DNA from 3 places in the Paenibacillus sp. FSL K6-1318 genome. Region 2 is predicted to be linked to each of the others. Evidence: predicted binding sites of a transcription regulator. Region 2 holds the regulator's gene; each other region holds the start of a gene.

Region 1 (4,329 bases), 600 kb from region 2:
TTTACGTTCAATGCGAGCACCCATGGCCATGGAGTCCTGTGTACCGAAGCGGCAGAATTGGGAGCCGACACATGTTTTGACCGTACGCAGCGATTTGGCGTATGCATAACCTGAAGGCATATCCAGTTCAGCCCAGACTTTAGTCAGATCTTCTTTTTTGACACCAATCAAGTCGAGACGCTGACCACCGGTAACTTTGACAGCTTTCACATCATATTTGACCGAAACGTCAGCGATGCGTTTGAGGTCCGCTGGTGTAGTCACCCCGCCATACATCCGAGGTACAACCGTATACGTTCCATCTTTTTGAATATTCGCGTTCATGCGCTCGTTAACAAAACGGGATTCCTTCTCATCTTCGTGTGTGTCCGGTGCAATCATGCCAAGGTAATAGTTGATCGCTGGACGACATTTGGAGCAACCTTCAGGTTGACTCCAACCTAGGACATTCATGACCTCTTTGGTCGTTTGCAGTCCTTTTAGACGAATCTCGGCTACGATCTCATCTCGGCCCATAGAAGTACATCCGCATATTCCCTGTTTGGCACCACTGCTGAAGCCGTCTCCCAGCACATATTGCAGAATCTGTTCCACAACCGGCTTACATCCACCGCAAGAGCGGGTTGCACCGGTACAGGCTTTGATTTCATCTACAGTGGTAAGGCCCTGGTTTGTAATTACATCGACAATAGTTCCTTTAGTCACCCCGTTACATCCGCATACGATCTCGTCCTCGGGCATCGTTTCTACAGATGTTGCTTTCTTATGACCGCCGCAGCCTGTGCCCATGAGCGAGCTATACAATTCCTCGGTCATTTCGGTTTGATTTTTGATCAGTTTTTGCAATTCGGCAGAATCCGTTATGTCACCGAAGAGAACGGCACCAACCATTTTATTATCACGGAGCAGAATTTTTTTGTAGGTCCGTTTCCAGTCATCTTTGTGTGAAATGACGGTGTGCTCTGGACTGTCGATGAATTCACCGGTTGAAAAGACATCCACACCCGAAATTTTCAATTTCGTGGATACAACAGAACCTTCATAAGGAGCCGTTTCAACCCCGCAGATATGTTTCGCGAGAATCATGCCTTGCTCGAACAATGGGGCAACGAGGCCATAACATACCCCGCGGTGCTCTGTACATTCCCCGACCGAATAGACATTCGCAAGTGATGTCTGCATGTAGTCATCTACGATAATCCCCCGGTTCACTTCCATACCGCTTTCGCGGGCTACAGTCGTATTGGGTTTAATGCCTACAGCCATGACCACAAAATCAACATTCAATACGGAATCATCGGCAAAACGAATTCCTTCAACCCGTTCGCCGCCCAGCAGTTCGGACGTTTGCGCACCCATTTTGAAACGGATACCCTGACGCTCCAGTTCGGCCTTCAACATGGCTGAAGCTTGCGGATCAAGCTGACGCTCCATCAGATCCTGCATCAGATGTACTACGGTAACTTCCATGCCCAATTGTACCAGACCTTTGGCCGCTTCAAGACCCAGCAGTCCGCCCCCGATAACGGCCGCTCGTTTGTACTGTTTAGCAGCATCGAGCATGACATTACAATCGGCGATATCGCGGAAACCAACGACACCTTCTTTGTCATGTCCCGGTACCGGCAGAATGAAGGAGTTGGAACCAGTGGCAATGATAATTTTGTCATAAGGGAAGCGATGTCCATCCTCCGTAACGACCTCAAGCGTATCCGAATCAATTCGGGCTACAGTTGTTCCTGTATGGAGAGTAATCCCATAATCCTCATACCAGTGGAGATCATTCAGCACGATGTCATCCAATGTTTTGCTACCTTCCAATACGTAGGACAACATAATGCGGTTGTAGTTAGGGTAGGGCTCTGTGCCAAAAACGGTGATATCGAATCGCGAAGTTAATTTCAAAATTTGTTCAACCGTACTGATTCCTGCCATACCGTTACCAATGATAACGAGTTTCTCTTTTTTTCCGTTCATGTGTGTATGCCTCCTTGGATAGACGCTGTACATTACCAACAATTTTAGTGGTTTATATTTGAAATTATACAAGTAGCTGACGACAGTTTATGTGATTTAATTCACTAATAAAGATAGAAGAGTCATAAATTTAATAGTGTGAGCCCGGTCACAGAAAGTTATATTTATTTTCATACAAATAAGAAATGCGAACTATTGTTCTTATTTTGTTTTCGTTGTAAAATCGGAACTGGGCCGTATATGTTCCCTATTTCTTCGAAAGGAAGTTTTTTCATCATGATGGGAAGATCCCACCTGATTATCGGGACAGGCGTATCACTATCTGTTCTGCAGTTAGCTGGTATGCCGGTGACAGCACCGGCAGTTACGGTTGCTCTGATTGGTTCCTTATTGCCTGACATCGATGAGCCGAATTCGCTGCTGGTATCGAGAGCGTTACCTAACAGCCTGATCAGGTTGTTACAGACGATTCTGTTGCCTACAGCTGTCTTCGTGTACTTTTATGTTCATGCCAAACCGTGGAACCTGTTGCTTGCGATCCTCATTGCGCTCGTGTCATTCCTGCCTTCCCGTTCACTCCGCAAAGTGCTGATGTTTGCCATCGGACTCGGGCTGGTATTCTATGGTCACGCGTTCGCACCATGGAATCTGATTACAGGCAGCTTGTTAATGCTCTGTACCACGCTAACCCACAGGGGGTTGACACACACGCTGTATGGAACCGCAATATGGGCTGGCTTACTTTACAGCACGACTCAGCAGCAGGGACCGGAGATCTGGGTAGCGGGAGGTACGGCATATGCCATGCACTTGTTGGCTGATTCACTAACCAATCGGGGGATTCGTCCGTTACCACCACTCAAGTGGCGCATACGGGCCAATCTGATGAGTACAGGAACCAAGCGTGGAGCCGTTGTGGAGAATGTCTGCATAGTGCTTACCCTTATTTTGGCCTGGATTGCTTTCTCACCGTTATTTCTCTAGTCATCCAAAAACGCCAGTCCACTAAACTATGGACTGGCGTTTACAACAGGTATACAGTTCGTACTGCAATGGATTGTAATATCCGTGCGACCATTCAGGATTGTGAAGGTGCATCGGTAAGGCTGTCAATATCTGATGATCCAAATACAAATAAAACAACGAGAATGACGATGATCAATAGCTCTGCGAACCCATTTCCATCAAAGTCAGACATCACTTCAACCTCATTTCTTGGCGTTTAGGAATTGATTCTCTGTTGGAAAGCCCGTATAACGTCATTCAACGTCATATCGCCACCGATCTCATCGAGGAATTGCACCAGTTTATCTTGATTTGACGGTGTAACATTTTGGAGCGTTTTATATTGTCCGACCAATTCAACGACCAGTGTAGCTTCTCGAAACAAGGTGACCGCATCCACTCTTAACTTCCCGCTTACCAGTAATGCTGCAACGATAAGTTCCAGATTTCTTCCTTTAAGGTTGCCATTGAGAAGGGTGTTTGCAGCATTTGTTTTTTTGGAACCCTTATTCGATTTTCCGTTCCTTCCCACTGCCATAACAGGTCCCCCGCTGCTTGGTGTTTAATTCATCTTCCGTTATTGTATCTTATGTGTAATTTCCTATAATGTTCGGCCTATTAATCTACGTACGTTGAACTAAAGAATGTTTACACATGCCACTCCTATGGAAGAACAACCTTTCTGTGTGAATGTGTTCAACTAAATATAGTTGTGGATATAAAAAAGAGACCTCCCGATATAGTTAGGAGGTCTCTTGTCAGCTGTTACGCGTTATTAATTATGGTATTCATTGTTGTCCGATCCAGACCCTTCACCAGCTTCACGATCAGCTCTTTGGCTGCATCGTAGTCGTCTGTATGAATGATGGAAGAAGAGGTATGAATATAACGGGCACAGATCCCAATAACCGTTGATGGTACACCAATTCCACTCAGGTGAACTTGACCTGCATCGGTACCGCCTGGTGAGATGAAATACTGCATTTTGATCTGATTGGATGAAGCGGTGTCTTGCACGTACTCCACCATTCCGCGATGGGTGAACATACCCGGGTCAAAAATACGAAGTAATGCCCCTTGTCCAATATGTCCAAAGGACTGCTTGTCACCTGTCATATCATTCGCCGCGCTACAGTCTAGTGCGAAGAAGATATCCGGCTGAATCAGATTGGCCGCCGTACGTGCACCACGAAGCCCCAGTTCTTCCTGTACTGTTGCACCAGCATAGAGTGTATTGGGCAGTTTTTCCTTGTGCAGTGCTTCAACAAGTTCAAGTGCAAGTCCTACGCCGTAACGATTATCCCACGCTTTAGCCATAATTTTCTTCGGATTGGCCATGGGTGTGAA
Region 2 (4,329 bases):
AGAACCGGTTCAGTCGGAAATCCGTCTGCCGGTTCTTTCTAATCATTAATTCATTAGCTAATCACTCTATGTGTTCTAGCTGTTCGGGAGAGTATAGACCAGGTCCACCTGTTCTCCATTGCTAAAACGATAAAAGCGATAGTGGTTATGCGTGCCGTCCTTATAATATACTTGCCACACATATATCCCATTCACAACTCCGGGCATGATTCGCTTAATCTCACCGGCAGGAACTTCAGAACTGAAGCGATTGCGTATTTGCGTTTCGGACATGCCGTTCTGCAGCAGCTCGCTGTGTATAGCGTTTGCCCCTGTAGCAGGTTGATTGTTTGCGTCGAATTTAACCCAGACCATCACATCCTGGTTATCCTTGTTTTTGCCGATCAGGGTCCAGTAGATGTTATCAGAGCCTTCTTTATCTCCCCAGATGTACTTTCGCAATTCATCATAGGATGTAATGCCCAGTTGCTCCTGTGCTGCCTGTATGGCAAGTGCTTCTTCCTTGCGCTGGTCCTGCGTGACATAGACGTAATAACGCTGAAGTCCAAACAGAATCAGAACCAGTGCAAGTAGCGAAATCCATATCCACTTCTTTTTTTTCTTCAAAAGCCGAACTTCCTTTCCCTATGATGCGCTGTGCTGCAATTAACGAGCAAGCAGACCATCAAATGCCAATTGAGACTCACGCAAAATGCGCTCTTCATCCAACGTCAGACATTCGCCATGTTTAATCACTTGTTTTCCATCCACCCATACGTGCTCCACATCTTTGGCAGAAGCCGAGTAGATCGTATGTGAGATCAGGTCTGTATGCGGATAGAAATGTGCCTGTTCAATGTCCAGAGCGATAAAATCAGCCTTCATGCCTACCTTGAGTGCTCCGGTATTATTCAAGAAAATGGATTTGGCGCCATATGACGTTCCAAGCAATAGCGCTTCGCCTGCTGGTACTGCAGTCGGGTCACCGGACACGCCTTTGTGGATCAATGCAGCCAGTCTCATTTCCTCGAACATATCCAGGTTGTTGTTACTTGCCGGTCCGTCTGTTCCGAGTGACACAGTAACTCCTGCTTTCAGCAAATCAGGTACCCGCGCAACACCGGAAGCCAGTTTCAGGTTACTACCCGGGTTATGGGATACAGCGACATCATGACGGGCCAGAATTTCAATCTCTTCGTCATTCAGATGCACCGCATGTGCAACCAGGGATGGACGGGAGAAAAAGCCCAGTTTCTCCAGATGTGCCACAGGACGCAATCCGTAGTCTGTAACGTTCTGCTCGACTTCACGAAGCGTTTCCGACATATGTGTATGAAGGGGAAGGTTTAGATCGTTCGCGACCTGTACAAGCTTCTCTATGTAGTCTGGAGGGCATGTATATGGTGCGTGTGGCGAGATTACGGTTGTAATGCGACCATCGGCCTGTCCATTCCACTCACGTGCAAACGCAGCCGACTCCTCCAGCTTCCGCAATTGTTCTTCTTCCGAACACAAACCAATTACACCGCGTGCCAGTGCTGCTCTAACGCCGGATTGTTCCACAACTTTAGCCACTTGGTCCATGTGATCATACATGTCCAGAAAAGCTGTAGTCCCGCCTTTCAACATTTCAAGCACCGACAGTGAAGTTCCCCAGTATACATCTTCCGAAGTCATTTTCGCTTCCATCGGCCACATTTTTTCCTGCAACCAAACTTGTAACGCAAGATCATCTCCATGACCTCTGAGCAGCGACATCGCTGCATGACCATGCGTATTGATCAGACCCGGCAGGAAGAACAGTCCTTTTCCATCCACTTTGGTACAGTTTTCGTCTCCATCCGGCAATGTCTCACCAATATGCACAATCTTGTCATTATCAACAACCATGTAACCTTGAACGACATTCCATGTTGCGCCTTCATTAACGGCAAATTTGCCGTTGTGAATTACCCATCTATTTGTTGTCATCTTCCTCGTCGTCCTTTCCAGTCTCCAAGTAATAGGCCAAACTAAGCAGATCCGTCGTAAAGTCAGCATGATGAATGCGGATATGCGGCGGTGTTTTTAGAATTGTTGGTGCAAAATTGAGGATCGCTTCAATTCCCGATTCAATAAGCTGATCGGCTACATTTTGGGCTTCCGTATCCGGAACCGTGATAATCCCGATGCGAATGTTATCCGTTTTCACCGCTTCCGTCAATTCATTCATTGGTTTCACTGTCAAACTGTTGATTTGACTTCCAATCTTCGGTCCGTATGCATCGAATACAGCCACAATCTTCATGTTGTCTTTCAGATAAGCGTTGTAGTTGGACAAGGCCTGTCCGAGATTACCCGCTCCCACCAGAGCCACATTAATTTGCTGATCGATTTTGAGGATGTGACGAATTTTCTCGATCAAGTAGGATACATCATACCCGATCCCTTTTCGACCAAAATCACCGAAGTAAGCCAAGTCTTTACGAATTTGGGCCGGATTCAGATCCAGTCTCTGTCCAAGCTCTTGAGAAGACACCGTAGCCACCTCACGCTGATGCAACTCGCTCAAATAACGCAAGTATACAGGCAGACGTCGTACCACCGCTTCCGAAATTTTATCTGATTTCATTCTTGCTCCCCCTTACCAAGCCCACGATAAAATAATAGATGAAAAGATGAGCATTCTGTATAAATTCAAAGATAGAAGTGACTTTTTATACAGAATGCTCCTTGTAATTTAGGTTATAAGTTCTTACGTGCAACTGCTTTATTCGCAAACGGAAAGATCTCATAAAGTTTAACGCCAAACTGTAGCGTCATGCAATGATATAACGAACAAAACAACTATTATTCTTGTTCTTTAGCAGGTTTTTCCAACCATTCGGTAATTCGTGGAACCATTTGCTCTGTGAGCATATGCTCCATTTTGGGACCAGGTAATGAATATAAAAAGAATTTGCCATAGTACGCTTCAATTACGCGTGTATCATAGACAATCACAATTCCTCTGTCCTTCGCGGTACGCACCAATCGGCCAAATCCCTGCTTGAAACGAATGACCGCTTGCGGCACGGACAATTTCATGAACGGATTTTTCTTTTGCTCCTGGAGCAACTCACTCTTGGCTTCCACCAGCGGATGATTCGGTGGCTGGAACGGCAATCTTACAATAGCGAGGCAGGTTAGCGCATCACCCGGGATATCTACACCCTCCCAGAAGCTGCTTGTGCCCAGAAGTACCGTAGCTTTGGCATCCTGGAACCTGCGAGTAAGCTTGGAGCGGCTTCCACTGTCCACGCCTTGCCCCAGCAACGAGATGTCGTTACCAGACAGCGCCTCCTTGAGCGGATCATAGACCTGTCGCAACATCTTGTATGAAGTAAACAGAACCATCATGCGTCCACGGGTGGCAATTGCTGTCTCTGCGAGGGATTGCACCAGCATATTAACAAAGTGCGCATCACCCACACTGCCCTTCACACTCGGGAAATCACGCGGAATCACCAGAAGTGCCTGATCACGATAGTTGAAAGGTGATGGCAGCATCGACGTTAACAGCCGATTATTATCGGCGGCTTCCTGCAAGCCAAGCTGCTCAATCATGAACTGGAATGACTTATCGACAGAGAGCGTAGCCGATGTAAGCACAACGCTTTTCTTTTTGTCAAAAAACAAATCCTTAAGTTGTGCACTGACATCTACAGGTACAGCATACAGCTGAAGCGATTTGCTGCGGAACTGGCCGCTGGCTTCCATCCAGTACACCGTTTTGGCATCATCCATACGCATGAAGAACCGTAGATTCTCCTTCAACGTGGTCAGATCTTTCAGCAATCCTGTGATGTCCGTGATCAGGCTATCCGATTGATAATCATCCTGATCTTCCTTCACCTCAAGCAACAATTTGTCCCCTTTGCGAACCAAATCGCCCAGTGTCACATAGATCTGGTTCTCCAGATCCTGCAACTCCTGCCATTTCGCAGGTTTCTGAGAAGCCTTCAGTCGCAGGGAAAATTGCCCCGTCTCTCCCGGTGAAGCATCACTTCGTTCAGGCAACAGCCCGAACAGGGCATCGCTCATGCGATCCCATAACTCCTTAACCTCAAGAGCGAGTGGGAACATCTGATCCACCATGGAGCCCCATTGCACCGAATTTTCATGCCCGGATAACTGCGAACGAAGCATAGGCAGCTGACCATTACGACTGTCTTTAAACAGACGGGTCAGTGTATGAACCAACGTGAAATATTTCATATGCATTCCAAGATGCTTACCAGCTACATCCTCCAGATGATGGGCCTCATCGATCACCAGACTCTCATAGGCTGGCAGCAGCTGATGTGCTGCTTTGACATCCGTAAATAATTT
Region 3 (4,329 bases), 840 kb from region 2:
CATAAATCCATCATGTTTTGAAAATGACGCTCATTGTGTTGACCCAAATATATAAATGCAGTCAGCGCGAGAATAATGGTCGGTGTGCTCCAGAACAAAGCATAGTTCCGCATCAGCTTCAATGCCGAATGATCCTCTGCCCGTGAAGCGTAAAATGTGAGAAAGGATCCGCTAATGAACAATACGGACACGATGGCTAGACCAACGATGCTCCACGATAATGGATTGGTGAACAGCGCCCAGTAATCCAGGGAAACGGTATCCCCCTGCTTCAAAATAAAGCCACCTTCAGACAATGTCAGTGCTACTGACAACGACGCCGGAATAAGCAAACCAGTAGCTCCGTATAAAAACAAGTACACGATACTTTTTTTGGAACCATAATTTTCGAAAGCATAGAACGACCCACGAATGGCAAGTAGAATGACGGCAATACTTCCCGGAACAAGCAGCGCGGAGCCATAATAGTAAGCGGTATCCGGGAAAAACCCGACGATACCAATATAGAAAAAGACAAAAAATACATTAGTGATCTCCCAGACCGGTGATAGATAGCGAGAGATCAGACGATTAATGAGGTGATCCTGCTTCGTCAGGCGTGCATAAAAGGCGAAGAACCCTGCTCCAAAATCAATGGATGCTACAATAAGATAGCCGTACAAGAACAGCCAGAGTACCGATATACCAATCAATTCATAACTCATCAGGCCTGCTCCCCTTTCTCGGCTGATTGATTATTCTTCTCTTTCAACCATTTCTCCATCTCAAGGTCAGCAGGATTGTTATTAAACAAACGTCTCAACACGAGAACACAGATAACACCGAGTACGATATACAAAAGCAAGAAAACGAAAAATAAAATTCTCACACTCGGGGAAGACGTAGCAGCCTCTTCTACCCGCATATAACCTCGGATGATCCATGGCTGTCGCCCCACTTCTGCATAGAACCATCCCATCTCAACGGCCAGAAAAGCAAGCGGTGCACTGAGTGCAACCATACGAAGCATCCACTTGTTAAACTGATTACGTTTCTTCCAGAATACAAACAGGAAGTACAGACTTGATATAGCGAGCAGAGCGAAACCTATTCCAGCCATTAGATCAAACAAGTAATGCACAAGTAATGGTGGATGCTCGTCTGGTGGAAATTCATTCAATCCGGTTACTTCGGCGTTAAAGTCTCCAAAGGCGAGGAAGCTTAGCACTTTCGGCAAATGCAGCGCACCTATAATTTCATGTTCAGCATTCAGCCATCCCAATAAAATTAAATCCGCTCCGCTTTCTGTCTCGAAATGCCACTCGGCAGCTGCAAGCTTCTCCGGCTGATGCTCAGCCAAAAACTTGGCAGATACATCTCCAGCTAAGGAATTTAATAAACTGAATACCAACACAACGGCCATCATGAGATTCAAGCCTTTCTTGTGGTAGTCCGAAACTCCTTTTCTCAGCATCGCAAAGGCTGCAATTCCCGCTAACAGTGCAGCTCCTGTCAGATAGGCTGAGCTTAATACATGGAACACCTTGGAGAAAGTCGCCGTATTCAGCATCGCTTGTACGGGGTTCACTGCCATGAATTGACCTGCTTCCATGACAAAGCCTTCAGGCTGGTTCATAAATCCGTTCACTGTTGTAATAAAAACAGCTGACATGCCTGCCCCGGCGACAATCGGGATAGTCAGCAGCCAGTGGATATACGGATTTTTGAACCGATCCCACGTGTACAGATAAATGCCCAGGAATATCGCTTCAAAAAAGAATGCGAATACTTCCATAAATAGTGGCAGTGCAATGACATTCCCGGCCAGTTTCATAAAATTCGGCCATACCAGGGCCAACTGCAGTGATATCGCTGTACCTGTCACGACACCCACCGCCACAGAAATGACAAACCCTCTGGACCACCTCTTTGCCATAAGTATGTAATGGTGATCTTTCTTCCGAATACCGATGAACTCTGCAATAGCAATCATCAAAGGTACGCCGACACCAAGCGTTGCAAAAATCACGTGGAAACCGAGCGTCAAACCCGTCACCAGCCTGCTCCATAACACCGTATCAATAGCCATTCTTTGTGTTGCCTCCTTTCAAACTCTGTTTCATTTTTGTGATCAATTTTTGCTTAGGACCAGGTCTGCTACTCATTAGTTGCATTAAATACCAGGTTTGGACGTTCCTAATCGTTCATGTGAACGAATTAAGAGAAAAATTTCACAAAGTAAACGACAACGATATCTTGCCACATGTTCTTTGCGTTTACTCCTGTTGATTCCTGATATCAAATGCATAGAAAATGCTCTACAAGACCTAATAATCAAAATTATTATATCTTTATTTTTATCTAATTCAATCAAAGTCACGTCTTCTACCCTAAACGTTCAAGAAAGGATCAACTCTTTCTGACAACTTGGTGAAAAACAAAAAAAACACCCAATGGAGCTATTGATTCATTGGGTGCAACCGTGGTATTGCAAGACGGATTCGCTTAGTTTACCTGCTCTGGATTCACCCCATCCTCCTTGCTACGTATGCTCATAATGATCAACGATAAAGCAAGCACCGTAAGGATGATTCCAAGCATTTGAAATCCTGTAACACTGAATGTATCTCCCATGACGATCCCAATCAATAATGACGATAAAATGGTCCCCAGGTAGCGTGACGTATTAAAATTTAAACGGTTCATACAACTCACTCTAAAACAAGGGAACTCCATATCAAGATGTTCCCTGTCTTCTATGTTTGTTGAATATTCTTCTTTTTGCGATGAAGGGTTACTCCTCCAAAACTAGCTGCTGAAATCCATAATAGGATCATTGCATTACTGGAGACTAATGATTGCACTGTATCTAGTTGTAATAATTGCGTAATTAACCTTCCTTCATACGGTGAAAGTGTGGCTCCCAAGTTATATGCGATCAGAACAATGGTGGTACCCAACTTAGCCATTTTGGCGATTTGTTGAGCAAACGTATGCAATAAATAGGGCATTATACAGCGGAATGAAAACCCGATGATCATTGAGCACACGGTAGTAAGCATGATACTTTGCGAGATTGTCGTAACGAACATCGAGCCTCCAAGTAACAGAATCGATAATGGAACGATATAGTTACCGAATGTTTTGTATACTTTTCCAAAAGAAAAGCCGGCTACAAAAGCTCCTAAACCTATAAATGCAATCATATTGCTTCCGTTTGTCGCAGTTCCGATATTTTTCTCCAAAATCAAAGGAGTAATCTGTAAATTATAATTGATGAAGATAGCTACAATCACAAATAATAAGAGACCATAGCCGATCATGACTTGAAGGGCTTTTCTATTATTTGTGTGGCTTGGATTCGTTGTGACCTCTTCTCTTCTATTAAGCTCTTTTTTATCAGAAGGAACGAAAATCAGGAACGCGATGAAAATAGGAAGTGCCAGGGCGTAGACATAAAATGATGTGTGCCAGCCCATTTTCAATAGTTGACCAACGAGTAGTGTCAGACAAATGCCTCCTAATCCCTCAAAGGCACTTTCTAAGCCAATTACGGTTGCTTGTTTACCTGGATTGTTATGATACATGTCACTGATCATCTGAATGATGAGCCGGTTAAATAAACCTACACCTAACCCAAACAAACAACGAGAAATGAACAGCAACGAAAAAAGGTCATGATACAATGCAGGGAATACTCCCGCAAGGAGAACAAGTCCTAAACCAGTTAGTATAGTTGCTTTCTTCCCGATGAGAAGTTCAAGTCGATTAGCAATTAACACACCAAGAATAACAAATAATGAAGGTATGGTCGTTAATAATCCTACGTGTGTTACCGATATCTCTGGAAAATCATTGGCTATTGCAGGAATGTTAGCGGCAATCACTGGACCTGAAGAAATTAATAACGCAACAGACAATAACGAATATGTTTTAAGCTTCTCCATAGATATTATAAAAAACCAACTCCTAAGTGTTTATTTTTGCTTCATATGGCCAGTAGTTAGCCTTGATGCTGCGATAAATGGATAAAGCAGTAACGCATAAGTCGATGACTTCATACGTTACTGCTCAGTCGATTAGAGTTCTTTGCCGTTACTTTGAATAACTTTTTTGAACCATTCAAAGGATTTTTTCTTGCTGCGTTTCAACGTACCAGTTCCAGCGTCATCTTTGTCGACATGAATGAATCCGTATCGTTTACTCATCTCTCCAGAACTTGAGCTTACTAAATCAATGCAACCCCAGGACGTGTAACCCAACAACTCTACGCCATCTTCTTCCACTGCTGTTATGAAAGCTTGGATGTGTTGACGCAGATACTCGATTCTATAATCATCAGCAACATAT

What was found. Region 2 encodes Rex, which represses fermentation and respiration genes when NADH is low (regulators of the CRP and FNR family bind a similar motif). Its sites were predicted from a motif close to TTGTGAAATATTTCACAA; they were not measured.
Region 1: nirB (nitrite reductase large subunit NirB) is a predicted target of Rex. The motif match lies at 2,067-2,084, and genes of this name have one in related genera.
Region 3: NYE45_RS14755 (cytochrome ubiquinol oxidase subunit I) is a predicted target of Rex. The motif match lies at 2,199-2,216, and genes of this name have one in related genera.

The regions. Positions count from the first base shown of each region.
Region 1 covers NZ_CP150270.1:4,785,356-4,789,684, reverse strand. Annotated here, with positions in the region: gene nirB (nitrite reductase large subunit NirB) at 1-1,977, opposite strand, end outside; gene NYE45_RS21210 (metal-dependent hydrolase) at 2,254-2,961, shown strand; gene NYE45_RS21205 (hypothetical protein) at 3,200-3,520, opposite strand; gene NYE45_RS21200 (M42 family metallopeptidase) at 3,748-4,329, opposite strand, start outside.
Region 2 covers NZ_CP150270.1:4,181,039-4,185,367, forward strand. Annotated here, with positions in the region: gene NYE45_RS18380 (DUF5590 domain-containing protein) at 76-606, opposite strand; gene NYE45_RS18385 (amidohydrolase) at 646-1,950, opposite strand; gene NYE45_RS18390 (redox-sensing transcriptional repressor Rex) at 1,937-2,590, opposite strand; gene dinG (ATP-dependent DNA helicase DinG) at 2,809-4,329, opposite strand, start outside.
Region 3 covers NZ_CP150270.1:3,336,419-3,340,747, reverse strand. Annotated here, with positions in the region: gene NYE45_RS14760 (cytochrome d ubiquinol oxidase subunit II) at 1-704, opposite strand, end outside; gene NYE45_RS14755 (cytochrome ubiquinol oxidase subunit I) at 704-2,068, opposite strand; partial or broken gene NYE45_RS14750 (MFS transporter) at 2,485-2,682, opposite strand; gene NYE45_RS14745 (MFS transporter) at 2,736-3,926, opposite strand; gene NYE45_RS14740 (6-phospho-beta-glucosidase) at 4,059-4,329, opposite strand, start outside.